Regions from separate parts of the Psychrosphaera ytuae genome, predicted to be linked through region 1. Evidence: predicted binding sites of a transcription regulator. Region 1 holds the regulator's gene; the other holds the start of a gene.
What was found. Region 1 encodes ArgR, which controls arginine synthesis, uptake and breakdown. Its sites were predicted from a motif close to ANTGAATANNTATTCANT; they were not measured.

Region 1 (4,128 bases):
TGTCAATTACATTGCCAGTCAAAAACTACACCAACTGTTTGGTGAAATGGTTGAGTTGATTGAGCAGGTTCCTTGTTTTAGATACCTCGATGGCCGTGACTTGACTGGCTTTGTCAAAGGCACTGCTAATGCCAAAGGTCGTAAAAGACGTGAAGTCGCTCTGGTAACAGAACCTGGACCTTTTGTCGGAGGCAGTTATTTACATGTTCAACGTTACCGACATCATCTCAATCGTTGGCAGCGCACTCCAACTGAAGAGCAAGAGCTAATCATTGGCCGTTACATAAAAGATAATGCAAAATTAGCCCCAGAAGACTTACCCGAAACAGCACATACGTTTCGTGCCAGATGCTTTAATCGCGAAGGGGAAGTTATTGAGCTATTGCGTCAGGGTATGCCCTATGGAAATCTAAATACGCAAGGTTTATTGTTTTTATCTTATTGCAAAGAGCCCGACAGTTTTGAAAAGATCTTGGCCAACATGGTGTTTGGTTCGGATGCGGGCAATTATGACCACTTACTAAATTACACGACAGCGGAAACAGGAGCTGCTTTTTTTGCGCCGTCGATAGATTACTTAGAGAATCAAGGAAACCTCGATTAACTCTGATTTATAAGCAACATTTGTAACATCACACTGGAAACAACAGGTCATTTAAAATGACCATATAACTATAAAGAAGGAACTACCATGAGTGAACTACTAAACATGGTGCTGTCATTTGAATTTGCAGCTCTAGTTTTGGTTATCGTGTTACTAAAGTCTTCAATAAAGTTTGTCCCGCAAAACAGGGCTTACGTCATTGAACGATTTGGTAAATTTAATAAAACGATTGAAGCCGGTCTCAACTTCATCGTGCCATTTATCGACGTCGTTGCATACGATCGCTCGTTGAAAGAACAAGCTATTGATGTGCCAGGCCAATCTGCAATTACTAGAGATAATATCTCGTTAATTGTCGATGGCGTGTTGTATTTCCGCGTTTTGGATCCTTACAAAGCCTCTTACGGTGTAGACGACTATGTGTTTGCTGTTATTCAGTTAGCTCAAACTACTATGCGAAGCGAAATCGGTAAGATGGAATTAGACAAAACGTTCGAAGAACGTGATTCTTTGAATACCAATATCGTCTCTTCGATCAATGAAGCCTCTGCGCCATGGGGTGTTCAGGTGTTGCGTTACGAAATCAAAGATATTGTGCCACCATCTTCTGTTATGGAAGCGATGGAGCGCCAGATGAAAGCTGAGCGTGAAAAGCGTGCACAAGTTTTGGAATCAGAAGGTGACCGCCAAGCAGCAATCAATGTTGCAGAAGGTGAAAAACAAGCACAGGTTTTGGCCGCGGAAGCTGAAAAAGCAGAACAAATCTTAAAAGCTGAAGGTGAAGCTCAAGCAATTATGCAAGTCGCCGCTGCACAGGCAGAAGCGTTAGAGCTAGTTGGTAATGTAGCTAAAACTGAGCAAGGTCAAAAAGCGATTCAACTTGATCTTGCAACTAAAGCGATTGAAGCTAAACAAGCCATTGCGAAAGAATCTTCAGTGGTTCTTCTACCAGATGGTTCAACGGATGCATCTAGTGTAGTCGCACAAGCGATGACCATTATTGACACTCTGAATAAGAAGTAGGAGGGCGGTATGTGGATTTTTGATGATACTGCGCAAATCCTAATGGCGATAGGGATACTTATGGCCGTTGTCGATATCGTTATCCTTGGATTTGCGACGTTCTTTTTAACCTTAATTGGCTTGGCGGTGTTAACAACGGGTTTGTTATTAAACTTCGGTATCTTTACTGATACTTGGGCTAATATTTTAATCTCAATTGCGGTTCTTTCTGCATTGTATACTGCGCTGTTATGGAAGCCATTAAGTCGTCTGCAACAAGACAGCAAACCACAAACGGTGAAATCAGATTTGATAGGTCACCAGTTTGTTTTAGAAACCGATGTTACCTCAGTACACCCTGGTATGTATTTGTACTCAGGAGTAAATTGGAAAATCGAAGCGGATTCTGATTTAACGGCGGGTGCTAAAGTCGAAGTGATAGAAGTACAAGTCGGAACAATGAAAGTGGCTCCTGTTACTGAGTAATGACAAAAGGTCATAACTATCAAATGGCTTCAAAAAAACAAAAAGGTCTCAATGTAAATTGAGACCTTTTTATTTCTTTTAAATTAGATTTTATTAGTTATCTATTAAACTGTTTCGAATAGGGCTTTTACATTTTCTAATGTGTGCTCGATTTCGCTAACTTTTAAAGGTGCGATAAAAATCGTGTCATCACCGGCGATGGTACCTAGCACGCCTTCAGCCTTACCAACTGAATCTAACAAACGAGCAATTAATTGAGCCGCACCTGGGCTAGTTTTGATGATGACCATAGCTTCGTTGTGATTAACGTCCAACACCAATTGTCGTAATGGACTCTTTGCCGTTGGCATGCCTAATTCAGCAGGCAAACAGTAAACCATTTCTTGTTTGGCGTTGCGAGTTCGTACCGCACCGAAACGGGTTAACATTCTAGAAACTTTTGACTGACTGACGTTATCAAAACCAAGGGCTTTCAACGCATCTACGATGTCACTTTGTGAACCGAAGCGTTCTTCGTTCAAAATGTCTTTAAATGCTTTGATCAGGGCGTCTTGTTTGTTTTGACTCATTGTATTTTTTCCTTGCCAGTCTTTTAGGCGGAATTTTAAAGCATTTCGCCATATAATACTAATTGCGAATTGAGTTTAGCTGGATAATTGAGTATGGTTGCCGGCAAATTTCACTTCTGAATCATTCTTTAAATTGGAGATTAATATGAAAGTAGCAGTGTTAGGTGCCGCTGGTGGTATCGGTCAGGCTTTATCTTTATTACTAAAAACTCAGTTACCTGCGGGTTCTGAATTATCGCTATATGACGTAGCTCCAGTCGTTCCAGGTGTTGCTGTTGATCTAAGCCACATCCCTACTCAAGTAAAAGTAGAAGGTTTTGGTAAGGACGACCTAGAAAAAGCATTAACGGGTGCTGACATTGTATTAATCCCAGCGGGTGTACCTCGTAAGCCAGGTATGGATCGTTCGGATCTATTCAACATCAACGCAGGTATCGTTAAGACTTTGGTTGAAGGCTGTGCGGACTTCTGTCCAGAAGCATGCATTAGCATCATCACTAACCCTGTTAACACTACAGTTGCAATTGCTGCTGAAACGCTAAAAGCAAAAGGCAAGTACAACCCAGCTAAATTATTCGGTGTTACGACTCTAGACGTAATCCGCGCCGAAACGTTTGTTGCTGAAGCAAAAGGCCTTAACTGTGAAGACATCGTTGTTCCAGTTATCGGTGGTCACAGTGGCACAACTATTCTTCCTCTTCTTTCTCAAGTTGAAGGTGTTGAGTTCACTCAAGAAGAAATCGAAAAACTAACTCACCGTATCCAAAACGCGGGTACTGAAGTTGTTGAAGCAAAAGCTGGTGGCGGTTCTGCAACACTTTCAATGGGTCTAGCGGCTGCGCGTTTCTGCTTGAGCCTAGTTGACGCATTAAACGGTGAAGAAGATGTATTCGAATTCACATACGTTGAAGGTGACGGTTCTGACGCTCGTTTCTTTGCACAACCAGTTCTTTTAGGTAAAGACGGTGTTAAAGAAATCTTTGATTACGGCGAACTAAGCGACTACGAAGCTAAGTGTAAAGCAGAGATGCTTGACGGCCTTCGTGGCGACATCACTTTAGGTGAAGAGTTCGTTAACGGCCAATAATCGTAGGCAGTAAACTAAAAAAGCACCTTAGGGTGCTTTTTTTGTGTCTTCGATTTGATGATTAAAAAGAAGCGAGTTGAGCCAAAGTGTTGTTAGGCCGAGCGATGGACCGCAACGTGAGCAAGACTGATTAGCGCTTGTTTAAATTCATTGTCCGGGATCACGCCCAACGCCTCTATTGCCTTGTCGGCTTCCTTTTCAGCTTGTTGACGTGTGTATTCAAGCGATCCAGTTTGTTTCATGACAGATAAGATATGATCTAAATGATCCATGCCATTGGCATTTTCGATCGCACTGCGGATCAAAGCCGCATTTTCAGGATCCGTATTCCACATAGCATATAGAAGAGGTAATGTCGGTTTGCCTTCGGCTAGGTCATC
Region 2 (4,128 bases), 1.2 Mb from region 1:
TGTCATCAAAAAGACGTGTGCCAATAAGCGCGGTGTCGGTCTCTTCAAACGGGGTTAGATGACGAATGTGTCCGTCGAGCCACTCTTTGTATGGATGGCGCTCTTTTAGCTCGTAGTCTATCTGATCAGAGTGCCAAATTTTGCCAGTATAGGTATCAACCGCTAACATTTCACCCGGTCCAACGCGACCCTGTTCAACTACTTCGTCAGGGCTGTAATCCCAAATGCCAGATTCAGACGCTAGGGTCAGCAGCTTATCTTTGGTGATAATGTAGCGTGCAGGGCGAAGACCGTTTCTGTCTAAGTTACAGGCAACGTGACGACCATTAGTTAGAACGATACCAGCAGGTCCGTCCCATGGCTCCATGTGCATGGAATTAAACTCATAGAATGCCTTGAGCTGCGCATCCATTTGTGGGTGTTTTTGGTAAGCCGGTGGCACCAATAATCGCATGGCTCTAAACAAGTCCATGCCGCCAGCTAAAAACAGTTCTAACATGTTGTCTAAAGATGCACTGTCGCTACCCTCGTAACTGACAAATGGCGCTGCTTGCTGCAGATCTGGGATCAACGGCGAGTGAAACTTGTATTGACGTGCTTCAGCCCATTGGCGGTTGCCTTTGATAGTGTTTATCTCACCATTGTGAGCCAAAAATCTAAACGGTTGAGCGAGTCGCCATTCAGGCGAGGTATTGGTTGAAAAGCGCTGGTGGAAGACACAAATCGAGGTTTGCATGCGGATATCAGCTAAATCCAAATAGAACTCTGCCAGATCTTTTGGCATTACCAAGCCTTTGTAAATAGTAACCAAACAAGACAAGCTTGGGATATAAAAGTGTGGGTCATCAGCTAATTGCTTTTCGATTCGTCGTCTCGCCATATAAAGACGGCGCTCAAAATCTTTTTTACGCCAGCCTGTCGGCGCATTGACAAATACTTGCTGAATTGTCGGTAATCGGTCACGAGCGATGTCGCCTAGTACGTCTCTGTTGATAGGCACATCTCGCCAGCCGACAATTTGTAATGTTTCGTTTTGTAGTTCTTGTTCGATGATGGATTTGGCGTGAGCAGCAAGGGTGGGGTCTGTATTAAAGAAAATATTACCTACGGCGTACTTTTTGCCTAGTCGCCAGTCATTTTGCTCTGCTATCGCTCTAAAAAACGCATCGGGCTTTTGCATCAGTAAGCCACATCCGTCGCCGGTCTTACCGTCGGCAGAAATACCACCGCGATGTTGCATCCGAGCAAGGCTAGTGATGGCTGTTCTTATTATTTTGTGGCTTGTTTCACCCTCAAGATGAGCGATTAAACCAAAGCCACAATTGTCTTTCACCCAACGCTCGTCGTGGAGTTTTGGTGCCGTGATCGAATTATTCAACGCATGTCTCCTAATTAGCCGAAAATGTAATGTATTTGTTGGTGGCGTACGCGCTTTTAGGCGAGCAAGCGTACTCCTTTATCATTTTACGGCCGGGTACGTTCCCTAATTTAGTGAATATTTATTCACATTGGTGCATTTAAACTAACCATAGTGGTGCAATATTTCAAGAAAAAGTTAGTATTAATACTCTAAATTTTGTAATTAACTTACCTATTAAAGACGTAAAATTAGCCTATTTGGTTCATTTTAGTTGAGAAATTGGACGTTTGTTGGAATTGAGTTTCTTTTCTTCTAGTTCGATGATTTTGAAAGGGGAGGGGATGGAAGTTGTTGGTTTTAACAGAAATTGAATTTGGTCTGGGTATTCATTCAGCCTAAAACAAAAAAACGCCTGAATAGTTCAGACGTTTTTTAGTATCGCAATGAAAAGGTTGAGGTTAGTGATTGCGATAACCGCCTTCTACACCTTTACTAGCCACCGAAACGGCATCATGTGCATGTAAAGACTCATAATGGTTAACTCGAATCCAAAAGTCTTGATACTGTTTTTGTGCATTTAGCGTTGCTTTAATTCGACGGCCTGCATCTTCGCAAAACATTAAGTTTTGGCCGTTTAGGCGAGCAAACTCTTGTTCGTCTTCGCGTTTAACCGCGGCTTGTACTGGCGTTTTTAATGCATGTTCAATGGCATCAACAAGATCAACGATAGGGAATCCATCTGTATCGTCTGCAAGTTTAACTTTCACATCTGCAATTGAACGCTGGCTGTGCGGCGTTGCAATAATTCCGTCAGTAGAGCCTAAAAAGTCCATAATATCAGCTGACTTAACAGACTCTTGGCCAGCGAATGTTTGGTTAAATTGATTTTGAATCAGCTGTCGAGCTAAGGCTGCTGAACACGGACAAGTCGATGAATAAGGAACGTTTACAGCAAGCTCAATATTTAAATCACCTTTGATAATTTGCCCTGTAATTGTGACTGGATATGCTTTCCAACCAAGCTTTCCGCTAATTAGAGATTTGCGGCGCATGTGGTAGTCAAATTCGAACTTAACTTGTGCATTGTCACTAATGTCATTGTGGCTTTCGATAAATCCATGCAGTAAAGTTTTAAGGTTACTAACACTCAAGACACTCTCTGTTGAAAGCTCGTCGACCATTAAATACAAACGTGACATATGAATGCCTTTAGCCTTTGGATCCTTAAGGTTAACAAACGCCTCAATAAGTGCAGACACAGGGCGTGTTTCACCTTCAACCTCGATCATCAGAGGCATCTCAATGTTACTCATTCCAACCCAGTCTAGCTCTCCTTCAGTTTGAGCTTTGGCTTGATTGGCAATATCTGGCATGTTCGCTGGCATGGAGTCTCCGTTTATCAACAGGAAAAGCCCTCGTGTTTCAAAGAGAGGGCTACAAAAATTGGTCACAACAAATTATTGGGTCAGTTATACCACATATTTGGTGCAGTATTAAGCAAATAACCTACTGCTTTACTCAACTTTTTGCTATATGGTTCAATAATTAATTATAAATGTGATAGTGTTATTTTTGTCAGCGTATTGTGTACATAGGAAGTGACTTGATGATTAAACAAGGTTTTTCGGCGATTTTGAAATCGAAACTAGGTTTGGCTATAGCGTTATCGTTGAGTAGTGTTGTATTGAGTTTTGGTAGTTACGCAGCGTCATTCTCTAGCACCACTGATTCTAACAAGATTGGAAAAACCAACGCACAAACTCTACTTATTGGCGGCGATCTGAGGTTGTGCACAAGTCTTGAGCGCGATAACTGCCAAGCTGATGTTGAGTTTAATAGTGCAGCTTATACCGGACCATTGTTTGACTTACACAAAAGTTATACCTCCTCAATTCGTGAAACTTTAACTCGTCTCCCACAATACCGCTCTGAGGCACTTTTAACCTTAATTGATCAATTAGAGTCACCAAATTGGGCCGGCAAAAGAATCGGTCTTACCCATCGTGAGTTAAAACTTGGGTTACTGCGTGTTGTCCCTCATGCTATGGAAAAAGTAAAAAGGGGACAGTGGCAATTATTATTAGACCATCTAGAAACCGAAGTCGTTGAGAAACGATTTTTGCAAAGAGCCCGTAACAAAAAAGTAGAAGTGTCTTTAGAACACACTGCAGACGATTTTTCGGTTAAAGCTTTACGTCAGATCAAAGAGCGCGCTAAAGGTGAAAAGGTATTGGTGATCACGAGTGGAAACACGGATGCGTTCGCCGATGTGGATTGGTTAATTGAAACTCTAGAGCAAGTCGACCTAGAGCCTACTTGGCTGCCTATCGATGCGGCCGTCATACGAGCGACTCATAGTGCTGATTCGTCTCAATTATTGAGCGAAGAGCAGCGAACGGCACTTTGTGACACCCTGCCGTCGATTCGAGAAAAAGAGGTGGGGCGGTTCAATCGTCATAATTTGTACCCAAGCTTACACAAACAAATGTTGGAACATTGTAAGGAGCCAAATGACTCGTTGGCTTTAATTGATGAAGCCGACGCGATATTACTTTGGGGACAAAATCCACACACCTTAAGTCAGTCTTTGATGGTTAGCCAAGGGATAGCATCTCAATACTGGCAACGAATAGTCCAACGTCATAACATTGGTGAACTACTTATTGTTGCAAATGATGGCGTTGTCCCAGCATTGACTGGTACGAATCGCGATAACGCCGCAATTATTACAGGCGATAGCCATGATGCTTTGTTATATGGCTTTGAAT

Region 2: a site for ArgR is predicted at 1,491-1,508, ahead of gltB (glutamate synthase large subunit). Genes of this name have one in related genera too.

The regions. Positions count from the first base shown of each region.
Region 1 covers NZ_CP072110.1:1,558,147-1,562,274, reverse strand. Annotated here, with positions in the region: gene J1N51_RS06840 (Dyp-type peroxidase) at 1-604, shown strand, start outside; gene J1N51_RS06835 (SPFH domain-containing protein) at 692-1,627, shown strand; gene J1N51_RS06830 (NfeD family protein) at 1,637-2,092, shown strand; gene argR (transcriptional regulator ArgR) at 2,197-2,661, opposite strand; gene mdh (malate dehydrogenase) at 2,807-3,748, shown strand; gene ispB (octaprenyl diphosphate synthase) at 3,841-4,128, opposite strand, start outside.
Region 2 covers NZ_CP072110.1:2,800,170-2,804,297, forward strand. Annotated here, with positions in the region: gene gltB (glutamate synthase large subunit) at 1-1,378, opposite strand, end outside; gene folE2 (GTP cyclohydrolase FolE2) at 1,819-2,745, opposite strand; gene J1N51_RS12460 (type 1 glutamine amidotransferase family protein) at 2,967-4,128, shown strand, end outside.